DNA from 3 places in the Amycolatopsis sp. NPDC104863 genome. Region 1 is predicted to be linked to each of the others. Evidence: riboswitches for the same ligand, from Rfam matches in the RefSeq annotation. Region 1 holds a riboswitch; each other region holds the start of a gene.
What was found. A riboswitch is a leader RNA that binds a small molecule or an ion and turns the genes downstream of it on or off. The one in region 1 is predicted to bind S-adenosylmethionine.
Positions count from the first base shown of each region.

Region 2: linked by a shared signal. The riboswitch ahead of thrC (threonine synthase) and the one ahead of ACZ63J_RS40115 (aminotransferase class V-fold PLP-dependent enzyme) in region 1 are both predicted to bind S-adenosylmethionine.
Region 3: linked by a shared signal. The riboswitch ahead of ACZ63J_RS26520 (methionine ABC transporter ATP-binding protein) and the one ahead of ACZ63J_RS40115 (aminotransferase class V-fold PLP-dependent enzyme) in region 1 are both predicted to bind S-adenosylmethionine.

Region 1 covers NZ_JBVJOW010000009.1:308,678-312,997, forward strand. The annotation lists gene ACZ63J_RS40105 (potassium/proton antiporter) at 1-952, shown strand, start outside; gene ACZ63J_RS40110 (M23 family metallopeptidase) at 1,187-1,843, shown strand; SAM riboswitch class IV at 1,937-2,051, shown strand; gene ACZ63J_RS40115 (aminotransferase class V-fold PLP-dependent enzyme) at 2,089-3,444, shown strand; gene ACZ63J_RS40120 (hypothetical protein) at 3,461-4,084, shown strand; gene ACZ63J_RS40125 (hypothetical protein) at 4,024-4,320, shown strand, end outside.
Region 2 covers NZ_JBVJOW010000006.1:194,598-198,917, reverse strand. The annotation lists gene rpsT (30S ribosomal protein S20) at 1-219, shown strand, start outside; gene holA (DNA polymerase III subunit delta) at 269-1,249, opposite strand; SAM riboswitch class I at 1,385-1,518, shown strand; gene thrC (threonine synthase) at 1,532-2,797, shown strand; gene ACZ63J_RS31570 (DNA internalization-related competence protein ComEC/Rec2) at 2,845-4,320, opposite strand, start outside.
Region 3 covers NZ_JBVJOW010000004.1:1,022,419-1,026,738, forward strand. The annotation lists gene ACZ63J_RS26510 (transglycosylase family protein) at 1-633, shown strand, start outside; gene rsmA (16S rRNA (adenine(1518)-N(6)/adenine(1519)-N(6))-dimethyltransferase RsmA) at 920-1,756, shown strand; SAM riboswitch class I at 1,903-2,009, shown strand; gene ACZ63J_RS26520 (methionine ABC transporter ATP-binding protein) at 2,203-3,216, shown strand; gene ACZ63J_RS26525 (MFS transporter) at 3,257-4,320, opposite strand, start outside.

The DNA of each region.
Region 1 (4,320 bases):
TTGGACGCTGCCGCTGCTGGTGGTCTACGAGCTGGGCGCGGGCCTGGCCATCGGGCTCGCCTTCGGCTGGCTCGGCGGGATCGCGCTGCGGCGGGCCGCGCTGCCGGCGACCGGTCTCTACCCGCTCGCCACCGTCGCGGTGTGCGTCGTGGCGTACTCGTCCGGGCAGCTGGCGCACGCGTCCGGGCTGCTCGCCACCTACGTCGCCGCGCTGGTGCTCGGCAACTCGCGGCTGCCGCACCGCTCGGACACGCTGTCGTTCGCCGAAGGGCTCGGCTGGCTGGCGCAGATCGGGCTGTTCGTGCTGCTCGGGCTGTTCGCCTCACCGAGCCGGCTGCTCGAGACGCTGGTGCCGGGCCTGGTCGCGGGCGCCGTCGTGCTGCTGCTGGCCCGGCCGGTGTCCGTCGTGCTGTCGATGCTGCCGTTCAAGCTGCCGTGGCGGGAACAGGTGTTCCTGTCGTGGGCCGGGCTGCGCGGCGCGGTGCCGATCGTGCTCGCGATGATCCCGCTCTCGCAGGGGCTGCCGGGCGCGCAACGACTGGTCGACGCGGTGTTCGTGCTGGTCATCGTGCTGACGCTGCTCCAGGGGGCGACGCTCGGGCCGCTCGCGCGCTGGCTCGGGCTGTCCAAGAAGTCCGAGCCGCACGAGATCGAGGTCGACTCCGCGCCGCTGGACGAGCTGGGCGCCGAGCTGCTGCAGGTCCGCATCCAGCCCGGGTCGAAGCTGCACGGCGTGTACCTGTCCGAGCTGCGCCTGCCGGTCGGGGCGACGGTCAGCCTGGTCGTGCGCGAAGGCGCCGGCTTCACCCCGCAGAAGACGAGCCGGCTGCAGGAGCACGACCAGCTGCTGGTCGTCACGACGAGCGTCGTCCGCGACACCGTCGAACGCCGGCTCCGCGCGGTGGACCGGGCCGGGCGCCTGGCCCGCTGGAAGGGCGAGTCGGGCCGTTAGCCCGTTCGTGGTCGTGGCCGGTCCGTGATCGATCGGACGACTGGGCTGGCGCTGGCCTGCGTCTTGTCCGGTCCTTGTCCGGTTCTCGTGCTGACCTGGTGATCTTTTTCCGTGAGGGTGATCGTCGGGCATAAAAACGCCGTGTGATCTTCCCAGTGATCCAACCTTTGGCCTACTGTGCGCTCGATCCGGTTAGTTCGAATGGGTGAGTGAACAGCCAAAGGAGTACGCACGGTGACGAAGCTGCATGTTCGTGGGGCGGTTCTGGCCGCCGTGATGACCGCCGCCTGCGGGCTGCTCGCCGCGCCGGCCGCGAGCGCCGAAGTGGCGCCGTTCCCGGCCCTGGCCCTGCCGTTCAAGGCGGGCCAGCAGGTGTACTCGGCCGGCATCCACTCCGACGACGGCAGCACCGGGGTCAAGAACGCCGTCGACTTCAGCCCGGCCGACCGCACCGTGCGGGCCCCGCTGGCCGGCACCGTGCACCTCCAGCACTGCGCGGGCGGCGACTGGGTGACCATCGACCACGCCGGCGGCTGGCGGACCGGGTACTACCACATGGAGGCCATCAAGGTCACCGACGGTGAGCAGGTCGAGGCCGGGGCCGAGCTCGGCTCGACCGGCAACGCGCTCCCGTGCGGCGGCAGCAGCACCGGCGCGCACGTCCACTTCACGCTCTGGACGCTGCCGGACGCCCCGGCGGCGAACTGGGACGGCAAGTCCTTCGCCGAGGTTTCGACGGCGGTCGCCGCGGCCCACGGCGAGCCGGTCGACGGGAAGACCCTGGGCGGCTGGCGCTTCACCGCCGGATCCGAGCAGTACCAGGGCACCGCGACGCACCTCGCGGACAACGCCGTCACGCAGCTGCCGGGCCACTTCCGCGCGAAGCTCTGACCCTTCTCGCATCCTGCGCAGTCCTGTGAGCGGCGTCTCAGAATGCGAACCGGGGGTTGGCCGCCGCGTCCGGTTTCGGTTACCTTCGAGCCAGGTCATGAGTGCCAGCGTCAAGCCCCGGCTTGCTGGCCGGCAACCCTCCTACCGCGGTGGGGTGCCCCGGGTGAAGACCGGGCCGGTCGCGTCGTGCGACGGGCAAGCGCGGGCCCCTCGCCGGGGTCCCCCGGACTGCCGAGGAGGCACCGATGACTCTCGCCATCGACCGCACCAGCACCGTCGCTCCCGTCGAGCTCGTCGAAACCGTTGTCCCGCAGGAAATCCCGGCCGTCGCCGGCGCGTCGCTGCGGGTCCCGCTCGTCACCGGCGGCGAGATCGGCTACGCCAACCTCGACCACGCGGCGAGCGCGCCGTGCCTGGAGGCCGTCCGCGGCGCCGTCGACGAGTTCCTGCCCTGGTACGCCAGCGTCCACCGCGGCGCGGGCTTCGCGTCGCAGGTGTCGACGAAGCTCTACGAGCGCACCCGTGACACCCTGCGCCGGTTTGTCGGCGCGCGCCGGACCGACACCGTCGTGTTCACGCGCAACACCACGGACTCCTTCAACCTGCTCGCCCGCAGCCTCCCGCCGCGCACCTCGGTGGTCGTGTTCGACACCGAGCACCACGCGGCGCTGCTTCCGTGGCGGGGCCCGCACGTCCGGCGGATCCCGACCCCGCGCACCCGCCTCGCCGCGGTGTCCGCTGTGGACGAAGCGCTCGCCGGCTGCCCCGAAGGACCGCGCCTGGTGGTCGTCACCGGAGCGTCCAATGTGACCGGTGAGCTGCTCCCGGTCGCCGAAATCGCCGCGGTGGCACGGAAACACGGCGCCCGCATCGCGCTCGACGCCGCCCAGCTCGCCCCGCACCGCCGCGTCTCGATCAAGGAGCTGGACGTCGACTACGTCGCCCTCTCCGGCCACAAGCTGTACGCGCCATTCGGCGCCGGCGCGCTGATCGGCCGCGCCGACTGGCTGCGCGCCGCCCAGCCGTACCTCGCCGGCGGCGGCGCGACCAAGCTCGTCACCGACGACGCCGTGGTCTGGAACGACGGGCCCGAGCGCCACGAAGCGGGCTCGCCCAACACTGTCGGCGTGTACGCGCTCGATGTCGCCTGCGAAACCCTGAGCCGCAACTGGGCCGCGGTCGAAGCGCACGAGCAGGCCCTGCTCACCCGGCTGCGCAAGGGTTTGGAGAGCATCCCCGGCTGCGCCGAGCTGCGGTTGTTCGACGCGCCGGTCGACCGCGTCGGCACGGTCAGCTTCGTCGTCGACGGCTTCGACCCCGGCTGGCTCGCGGCCGTGCTGTCGGCCGAGTACGGCATCGGCGTGCGCGACGGTGCGTTCTGCGCCCACATCGCGGCGAAGCGGCTCATCGGTGTCGCCGGCGGTGACGGCCGGCAGGCGGTGCGCGTCAGCCTCGGCCTCGGCAGCACCGAGGAGCACGTCGACCGCGTGGTGCTGGCGCTGCGCCAGATCGTCGCCCGCGGCGCGCGCTGGGAGTACACGAAGGTGGACGGCCGCTGGGCGCCGGTGGGCGACCCGCGGGAGCTGCCGCCGTTCTGCTGAGCGCTAGCCTGGGCCGATGGGGAGGCACGGGGTTTCGTTGGCACTGCTCGGTTTTGCCGAGCTGGTCCTGGTCACGGTCGAGCTGTTCCGCCGCTCGGCCGTGACCGCCGAGCTGGCGTCGCACTTCGCGCCGGCCGCGCCGTCGTACCAGAGTGTTTTCGGGCTCACCGTCGACGACCACGGTGGCCCGCAGCAGTTCCTCAGTATTTCCGACACGGTGATCGCCTACCGCGGTGGGATCGGGGTGGCCTGGCAGTGGGCGCTCATCGCCGCGTTCCTCGCGGTGGTCGCCGGGTACGCCCGGCGGCTCGGCGCGAAAGCCGCAGTGCTGGCCGCCGCCGGCGTCGTGCTCGCGGTGCCGCTGCTGGATCTGCTCGCCTACAGCTGGTTCGGCCTCGACGCCACGGCCCGGGGCCCGATCCTCGCGACGCTCGGCCTCGCCGTCGTCGCGGGGTGGGAACGCAGTCCGTTTATCCTCGCCACCGCCGTGCTTTCCGGGGCGGTCGCCGTCCTCGTCGCGGACCTGCCCGGTGTGCTGATCTCGGCCGGCGTCCTGCTGGCGGGCGCTATCCTGCCCCGATGGGGAGATCGCGCGACTACTGGTTCCCGTTGGCCGCACTGGGGTTCGCGCAGCTCGTGATGGCGGTGGTCGCCCTGGTCCCGGAAACGCCGGAGGCCGGCCAGTTCGTGCACTCGCGCGCCTACGAGCTGCCCCAGGACCTGTCCGGGGTCGGGCTCGGCACCGGCGGGGTCGGGGGCACGGGGTGGTACTCCACCGACGTCTACGCGACGAACGTCGTGCCGCCCGCGGGGCTCGGCTGGCTCGCCGGCCTCGCGTGCGTGGTGCTCGCCGTCGCCGGCTGGTACTGGCTGCAC
Region 2 (4,320 bases), on a different contig from region 1:
GAGAAGGCGCGTCAGCGCAACCAGGCGATCCGGTCCTCGGTGAAGACCGCGATCCGCAAGGTCCGCGAAGCCGCCGACGCCGGCGACAAGGCCAAGGCTGCCGAGCTGCAGCGCGACGCCGCCCAGAAGCTGGACAAGGCCGTCTCGAAGGGCGTCATCCACGCCAACCAGGCCGCCAACAAGAAGTCGGCGCTCGCGAAGCGCGTCAACGCGCTCTGAGCAAGCTGTTTCTGGAGAAGCCCCGGCCTCGGCCGGGGCTTTCTTCATGTCAGCGGTCGCCCTTGGCGGCCGCCACCTCCAGCACGGCTCGTTCCAGCGCGTAACCCGGGTCGGCCGCCACGCCCTTGACCTCGGCGTTCAGCCGCGCGACCACCCGCATCGCCGTGGCCAGCCCGTCCTGGTTCCAGCCCCGGGACTGGCCCTGCGCCTTGCGGATCTTCCACGGCGGCATGCCCAGCTCACCGGCCAGCTGGTTGGGGTTGCCCCGGCCCGCGCCGGAGACGCGGGCGATCGTGCGGACGGCGTCAGCCAGCGCGTCGGCGACCAGGACGTGCGGGACCCCGAGCTGCATCGCCCAGCGCAACGACTCCAGCGCCGCCGCGCGGTCACCGCTGACCGCCCGCTCCGCGACCGCGAACCCGGTGACGTCGGCGCGGCCGCGGTGGTAGCGCCGGACCGCTTCGGCGTCGACCGCGCCGCCGGTGTCTGCGACCAGCTGCGTCGCGGCGGAGGAGAGTTCCCGCAGGTCGGAGCCCACGGCGTCGATGAGCGCGGCGACACCGGCCGGGTCGATCTTGCCGCCCACCCGGCGCACCTCGTGCCGCACGAACTGCTCCCGCTCAGCGGGCTTCGTCATCTTCGGGCATTCCGTGACTTCGGCGCCGGCCTTCTTCAGCACGGCCGGGAGCGTCTTGCCGGCCTTGCTGCGGCCACCGCCGGTGTGCACGACGACCAGCACGACCCCCTCCGCCGGGTCCTTCAGGTAGGACGCCACGGCGTCGGCCAGCTCCTGCGAGATGTCCTGCGCCGACTCCAGGACGATCACGCGCCCTTCGCTGAACAGCGAGGGACTGACGAGTTCGGCCAGCTCAGGGGCTGTGAGATCGGACACCCGGACGCGGGTCAGCTCGGCGGTCGCGTCGATCGCGCGGGCCGCGGCCAGCGTCTCGCGGACGGCGCGCTCGATCAGCAGTTCTTCCTCACCCAGGACCAGGTGCAGCGGGGGCGGGGCGGTGGCTTGCGCGGTCACCGGAGGATCCTCTCACTTCTCCGAACGTGCGCCCGCTCCGGTGATGTGGAGCCGCCACCATGGCACGGTCCGAACGCCATGTCGTACGGTGTGCTCGAGGCGGCGCGTTTGTGGCGCGCCCCGACAACCGAATACCGCTCATCCAGAGGGGCAGAGGGAACGGCCCGACGAAGCCCCGGCAACCGGCGTACAGCCCGTCATCCCGCGATCGCGGGGTAGCTGACGACCACGGTGCCAATTCCGGCCCGCTTCGGCGGGGCAGATGAGGAAAGGAACCTCGCGATGACCGCAACCCTCGGCACGACCTCCACCACCAAGACCCCGGATCTCGGACCGGCCGTCGAACTGGTGTCGAAGGAAGAGGGCCACCGGCAGCCGCTCGCCCCCGAGTTCGTCTCCGCCGAAGACTTCTCGCCGCTCGAGGTCGCCTACGACTTCGGCCGCGTCCGCCGCGAAGACATCGAGGCCGGCCCCAAGAACATCTGGCGCTACAAGAAGCTCCTCCCGGTTCCGTCGAACATCGAAGAAATCCCGAACACCGAGCCCGGCGCGACCCGCCTGGTGCGCGCCGACCGCCTCGCCAAGGAGCTCGGCCTCAAGCGCGTGTGGGTCAAGGACGACACCGGCAACCCGACGCACTCCTTCAAGGACCGCGTGGTTGCCGTCGCGCTGGCCGCGGCCCGCGAGTTCGGGTTCGAGGTGCTCGCGTGTCCCTCGACCGGCAACCTGGCCAACGCGACGGCCGCCGCGGCCGCCCGTGCCGGCTGGCGGTCGGTCGTGCTGATCCCGAAGTCCCTCGAGCGCGCCAAGATCCTCACCACCGCGGTGTACGACGGCGACCTCATCGCCATCGACGGCAACTACGACGACGTCAACCGCCTCGCCACCGAGCTCGCCGGTGAGCACCCGAAGTGGGCGTTCGTGAACGTGAACGTCCGGCCGTACTACTCGGAAGGCTCGAAGACGCTGGCCTTCGAGGTCGCCGAGCAGCTCGGCTGGCGCATCCCGCCGCAGATCGTCGTGCCGATCGCCTCCGGTTCGCAGCTCACCAAGGTGGACAAGGGTTTCCGCGAGCTGGGTCAGCTCGGTCTCGTGGACGCCAGCCCGTACAAGGTGTTCGGCGCCCAGGCCACGGGCTGCTCGCCGGTGTCGGCCGCGTTCCGCGGCGGCCACGACGTCGTCCAGCCGGTGAAGCCGGACACGATCGCCCGTTCGCTGGCGATCGGCAACCCGGCCGACGGCCCGTACGTGCTCGACATCGTCAACCGCACCGGCGGCGCGATCGAGGACGTCTCCGACGAAGAGGTCGTCGAAGGCATCCGCCTGCTGGCCCGCACCGAGGGCATCTTCACCGAGACGGCCGGTGGCGTCACCGTCGCCACGGCGAAGAAGCTGGTCGAGACGGGCAAGCTGGACCCGGACGCCGAGACCGTGCTCCTCATCACCGGCGACGGCCTCAAGACCCTCGACGCGATCGAGAACCACGTGGGCCCCAAGGCGGTCCTCCCGCCGTCGGCCGCCGCGGTGAACAAGGCGCTCGGGTACTGATCTTCGCCCGGCGGTGTGCCGGGGCGGGCCGCGTGGCTCGCCCCGGCTCATCGGCGCGGTGGGCCGCGGGGCTCGCCCCGGCGTGAGACCGCCGGGCCCGCCGGTTCGCCTACCACGGCGGTGTCTCCGTCCTGGTCCGTCCGGGTCACCCGTGCGCCCAACGCCACCAGAGTGTCCATTGTGGACTTGCTGGGATGCCCGTAGGTGTTGCCCGCGCCCACGCTGACCAACGCCACCCGCGGCGCCACCGCGGCGAGGAACGACGGCAGCGAGTACCGCGAGCCGTGGTGTGGGACCTTCAGCACCTCCGCTTTCAAGTCTGCGACGTCGGCCAGGAGATCCGCCTGCGCGGCCAGTTCGACGTCGCCGGTCAGGAGCATCCGACCGGCTGCTGTCTGCGCCCGGAGGACCACCGAGCTGTTGTTGATCGTGGTGCCGTCCTGCCCGGCTGCACGGGCCGGGACGTAGCGCGGGCCGAGCACGTCGAGTGAGAGCCCGGGCCAGTCCAGCCGCTCCCCCGGGTTCAGCTCGACCAGGGGCACGGACTGGCGGGCCGCCTCCGCGGCGACCTGCCGCCACGCCCACTCCGGCGCGCGCCCCGGCCCGACGGCGATGCCACCGACCGCGCGGCCGTCGAAGACCGACGCGAGCCCGCCGATGTGGTCGGCATGCAGGTGGCTCAGCACCACCAACGGGATCCGGTCGACGGCGAGCCGGTGCAGGCACTCGTCGACCGGTCCCGGCTCGGGTCCGGTGTCGATGACGATCGCCCGCCCGGGCTCGGCGGTCGCCAGGACGACCGCGTCACCCTGCCCGACGTCGCATTCGACCATCGCCCAGTCGCGCGGTGGCCACGCCGGCGCGATCACCCGGACCGGCACGAGCACCAGCAGCGCGCCGACGACCAGCACGGCCATGAGCAGCCGGATCCGCCGGTGGCGGGCGGCCAGCACCAGCACGAGGAGCACACCGGCGGCGAGCAGGCCGCCGGCCCAGCCGCCGGGCCACGCGACTGTCGCGCCCGGGGCTCGTGCGCCGTGCCGCGCCACCGTGATCAGCCAGCGTGCCTCCGGATCGGCCAGGTGCACCAAGACCTTCCCCGCGCCCGGCCACCAGGGACCGGTGACCGTCGCCAGCACGCCAAGCACGGTCGCCGGAGCCACTACCGGTGCCGCGAGGACGTTGGTCAGCACCGAAACCAGGCTCACCGAGCCCGCCATGCCCGCGATCACTGGCGCAGTCACGAGGAACGCCGCCAGCGGGATCGCCAGCCCTTCGGCGAACCCCGGCGGAACGCCGAGGCGGACGAGCGCGGCCGCCCAGCGAGGCGCGAGCAGCACGAGCCCGGCGGTGGCGAACACCGACAGCGCGAACCCGAAGTCCGTGGCCATCGCCGGATCCGCCACCACCAGCACGCAGACCGCGAACGCCAACGCGGGCAGCGCCGAACCACGCCGTCCCAGCGCCAGAGCCAGCAACGCGACCGCCGCCATGACGCCGGCCCGCAGCACGCTCGGCTCCGG
Region 3 (4,320 bases), on a different contig from region 1:
AAGCCGGTCAAGACGACCGCGGTCACCACGAAGGAGTTCCTGGGCGAGTACAAGCTCACCCTGGGCCCGGAGGACGCCGCCGAAGGTGGTCTGGACGTCAAGCTGACCGACGGCGCCGAGGTGCACATCAGCCGCACCGGCGTCTCGACGGTCGTCCAGAAGGAGACCATCGACCCGCCCGAGCAGAAGGTCGACGACCCGAACCTCGAGAAGGGCAAGACCGAGGTCGAGGACCCCGGCACGCCCGGCGAGAAGATGGTGACCTACAAGGTCACGCAGAAGAACGGCAAAGAGGTCTCGCGCGAGAGCGTCTCCGAGCAGGTCATCACGGAGGCCAAGCCGAAGATCATCCACGTCGGCACGAAGAAGCCGGCGAACCCGGTCATCGGCGACGCGTCCTCGTGGGACCGCATCGCGCAGTGCGAGTCGGGCGGCAACTGGGCCACCAACACCGGCAACGGCTACTACGGCGGCCTCCAGTTCGACAAGCAGACCTGGAACGCCTACGGCGGCTCCCAGTACGCGGCGCTGCCGAGCCAGGCGACGCGCGAGCAGCAGATCTCGGTGGCCGAGAAGGTCCGCGACGCCCGCGGCGGTTACGGCGCCTGGCCGGTCTGCGGCAAGAAGGCCTGACGAACTCCCGAACCGGCCCCCGTCCTCCCCGGACGGGGGCCTTTTCGCGTGCGCCGAGGGGCATCACGCGTGTCCGGAGGGGCATCACCTGTGATTGGCGGGGCATCACACCCGATGCCCGCCCAGTCACGCGTGATGCCTGCTCAATCACGCGAGATGCCCCTCCAATCACGCGAGTTCCGCGCTCAATCACGCGAGTTCCGCTCCTGATCACGTGAGTTCCGTCCTCGATCACCGCGAACCGACCGTCCGGGGGCGCGAGATGGCCCATCGGTAAGCTCGGCCGGTGGTTGAACTGCTGGGACCTGCCGAGATCCGCGGGCTGGCGGCCGAACTCGACGTGCGGCCGACGAAGAAGCTCGGGCAGAACTTCGTGCACGATCCCAACACCGTCCGCCGGATCGTCGAGCTCGCCTCGGTCGGTCCGGACGACGTCGTGCTCGAGGTCGGGCCCGGCCTCGGGTCGCTGACGCTGGGGCTGCTCGCCACCGGCGCGCGGGTCGTCGCCGTCGAGATCGATCCCAAGCTCGCCGAACGGCTGCCGAAGACCGTCGCCGAGCGGGGGCCGGACGCCGCCGAGCGGCTCACCGTCCTCGAGGCCGACGCCATGCGCGTCACCGACGCCGAGCTGCCGGCGCCGACCGCCCTCGTCGCCAACCTCCCCTACAACGTCGCTGTGCCGGTCGTGTTGCACCTGCTCGCCGAAGTGCCGTCGCTCACCTCCGGCCTCGTGATGGTCCAGACCGAGGTCGCCGACCGGATGGCGGCCGGCCCGGGCAGCCGGATCTACGGCGTGCCGAGCGTCAAGCTCGCCTGGTACGGCCCGGCGCGCAAGGTCGCCGCGGTGCCACGCTCGGTGTTCTGGCCGGTACCGAACGTCGACTCCGCGCTCGTCGCCTTCGAGCGCGGCGACGCGCCGGCGTCCGACGACCGGGAGCGGCTCTTCGGGCTCGTCGACGCCGCTTTCTCACAGCGCAGGAAGACGCTCCGGGCCGCGCTGGCGGGCTGGGCGGGCTCGGCCGAGCGCGCCGGCGAGCTGCTGGCGGCCGCCGGGATCGACCCGAAGACGCGCGGCGAGCAGCTCGACGTCCACGACTTCGCCCGGCTCGCCGCCGCCCGCTAGCCCCGGGCGACGTCCACTGTGGATGTCAACCGGCAGGGTGCTCGCCGACGTCTCCCGGCGTGCGCGTCTCGCCATCCGGACGCCGCCAGTCGTGTGATCTGGGCCAACGGGCTTGCGTTCGCTCTGCGGGATCGGTTTACTCAGTATGTCCATCCCGAGCGACTGAGAGACCTGGCTCGCCGAAGTCGCAGCAACCACCCTCCACAGGGCAGGTGCTACCGCCAGGACCGATGGAGGCCGTTTCCGATGAAGAGGGTAGCTCGCCCCCTGCTGCTGACCAGGCGTCGCGTAGTCGACGAAGGCCGCCGCTCCGTGACCGCATGTCGACGCTCCAACTGAGCTTTCCCGAGCCGGTCCACCTCTTCTTCTCGCACCGTCCATAGAGGACGGATTTCGCATGCGGCCGGGCGCCTCCGAGTGAGCGCGCCCCGTTTTCTGGAGCCTTCGTGATCACCGTCGAAAACCTGTCCAAATCCTTCGCCACCAACGGAAACTCGGTCGTCGCCCTGCGCGACGTGAGCGTCGACGTCCAGGCCGGCTCGCTGTTCGGCGTGGTCGGTCCCGCCGGTTCGGGCAAGTCCGTCCTCGCCCGCTGCATCGCGCTGCAGGAGCGTCCCGACCGTGGTGTCGTCCGGCTCGACGGCCTCAACACCGGCACCCTCGACGGCCGCCGGCTGCGGGAGATCCGCCGCCAGCTGGGGATCGTCGGCTCGAAGCCGGAGCTGATCGCCGAGCGCACCATCGCCGGCAACATCGCCTCCCCGCTGGAGCAGCTCGGGGTCGACGGCCCGCAGCGCCGCAGCCGGGTCGGCTCCCTGCTCGACCTCGTCGGCCTGACGCCGCGCGCCGCGCAGCGCCCCTCGGAACTGTCCGTCGGTCAGCTACGCCGGGTCGCGGTCGCGAAGGCGCTCGCGGCGGCCCCCGCCGTGCTGCTCGCGGACGACCCGACCGCCGGTGTCGACCCGGAGGAGGCCGGCGCGGTGCTCACCGTGCTCGACCGGGCCCGGTCCGAGCTGGGGGTCACCGTGGTGGTCACCACGCCGGACGCCGGGGTGGTCCGCCGGGTCTGCGACGACGTCGCGGTGCTGGAGGACGGCACGGTCGTCGAGCGCGGCACGGTGCTCGACCTGATCTCCAACCCCGCCAGCCGCACCGCGCAGGCGCTGCTGCCGGCCATCGAGACCCCCCGCTCGCAGGGCGCGCGTTACGACCGCTCGGTCGACGTCGTGCTGGTCGGCTTCGCGTCGGTCGGCGCGTTGCTGCCCGAGGCGGCGGGCCGGTTCGACGTCGAGTTCGCCACCATCGGCGGCGGCCTGACCCGGATCGGCGACACCCCGGTCGGCCGCTTCCGCCTCGGCGTCCGCGGCGAGCGCGCCGACGCGGCCCTCGCGTGGGTCACCGAGCGCGGTGGCCACGTCACGCACACGGCTCGCGGCCCCCAGGGTGTCGCGGCCGCCTGACCTGCAGCGGCCCCCCTGCGCCGCAGGGGGGCGGCTCTGGTCAGCGGGTGCCGCGAGGCAGGACCAGCAACGCGGTGAGTGCCGCGGCGCCGATGAGGCCCGCCGCCCAGGCCGCGGCCGTCGTGTAACCGTGGACGATCGCCGCCGGCGTGGTCAGCCCGGCCGCCGCCGCGGTGGCGATCGTGTTCAGCGCCGCCGTCCCGAGCGAGGCCCCCACCTGCTGTGACGTCGTCACGAACGCCGACGCCGCGCCCGCGTCACGCGCGCCGACCCCGCGGGTCGCGACGTTCAGCACCACCGGCATGCTCAGCCCGGCGCCGACCCCCAGCAGCAGCTGCATCGGCAGGATCACCGCGACGTACGACGCGTCCGGCGTCAGCCGTGTGGCGAGCAGGAGCCCGCAGCCGAGCACGAACAGCCCGCCCGCCAGCAGCGGCCGCGGGCCGACGCGGGCCAGCAGCCGGCTCGACACCTGCGTGGACGTCAGCATGTTCGCGCCGAGCGTCGGCAGGAACGCCAGCGCCGCGGCCAGCGCGCCGTACCCCATCACGACCTGCAGCTGGTAGGTCAGGAACAGGAACATCCCGAACGCGCCGAACGACGCCGCCCCGATCGTCAGGTACACGACGGCGCGGGCGCGGTCGCGCACCACCGTGAGCGGCAGCAGCGGGTGCGGGTGCCGGGCCTGCCGGCGCACGAACAGTCCGAGCAGCACAATGGACGCCGCCAGGGAACCCAGTACCACCAAGGAGTTCCAGCCCTCAGTGGCCACTTCGGACAGTGCGTGCACGAGCAGCACGATCCCGCCGCAGCTGAGCAGCGCACTGGTCCAGTCCAGCTTGGTCTCCCGGTGCGCGGCGGCCGCGGGCACGGCGAACCAGGCGCCCAGCCCGGCCAGCACGGCGATCGGCACGTTGACGTAGAGGCTCCAGCGCCAGTCGAGGAACTCCGTCAGCGCGCCGCCGACGGTGAGCCCGAGCGCGGAGCCGGACATCATGATGGCGCTGAAGATCCCGAACGCCTTCGCGCGTTCACGCGGTTCGGTGAAGGTCAGCGTCAGCAGGGACATCGTCGACGGCGCGAGCAGCGCCGCGAACACGCCCT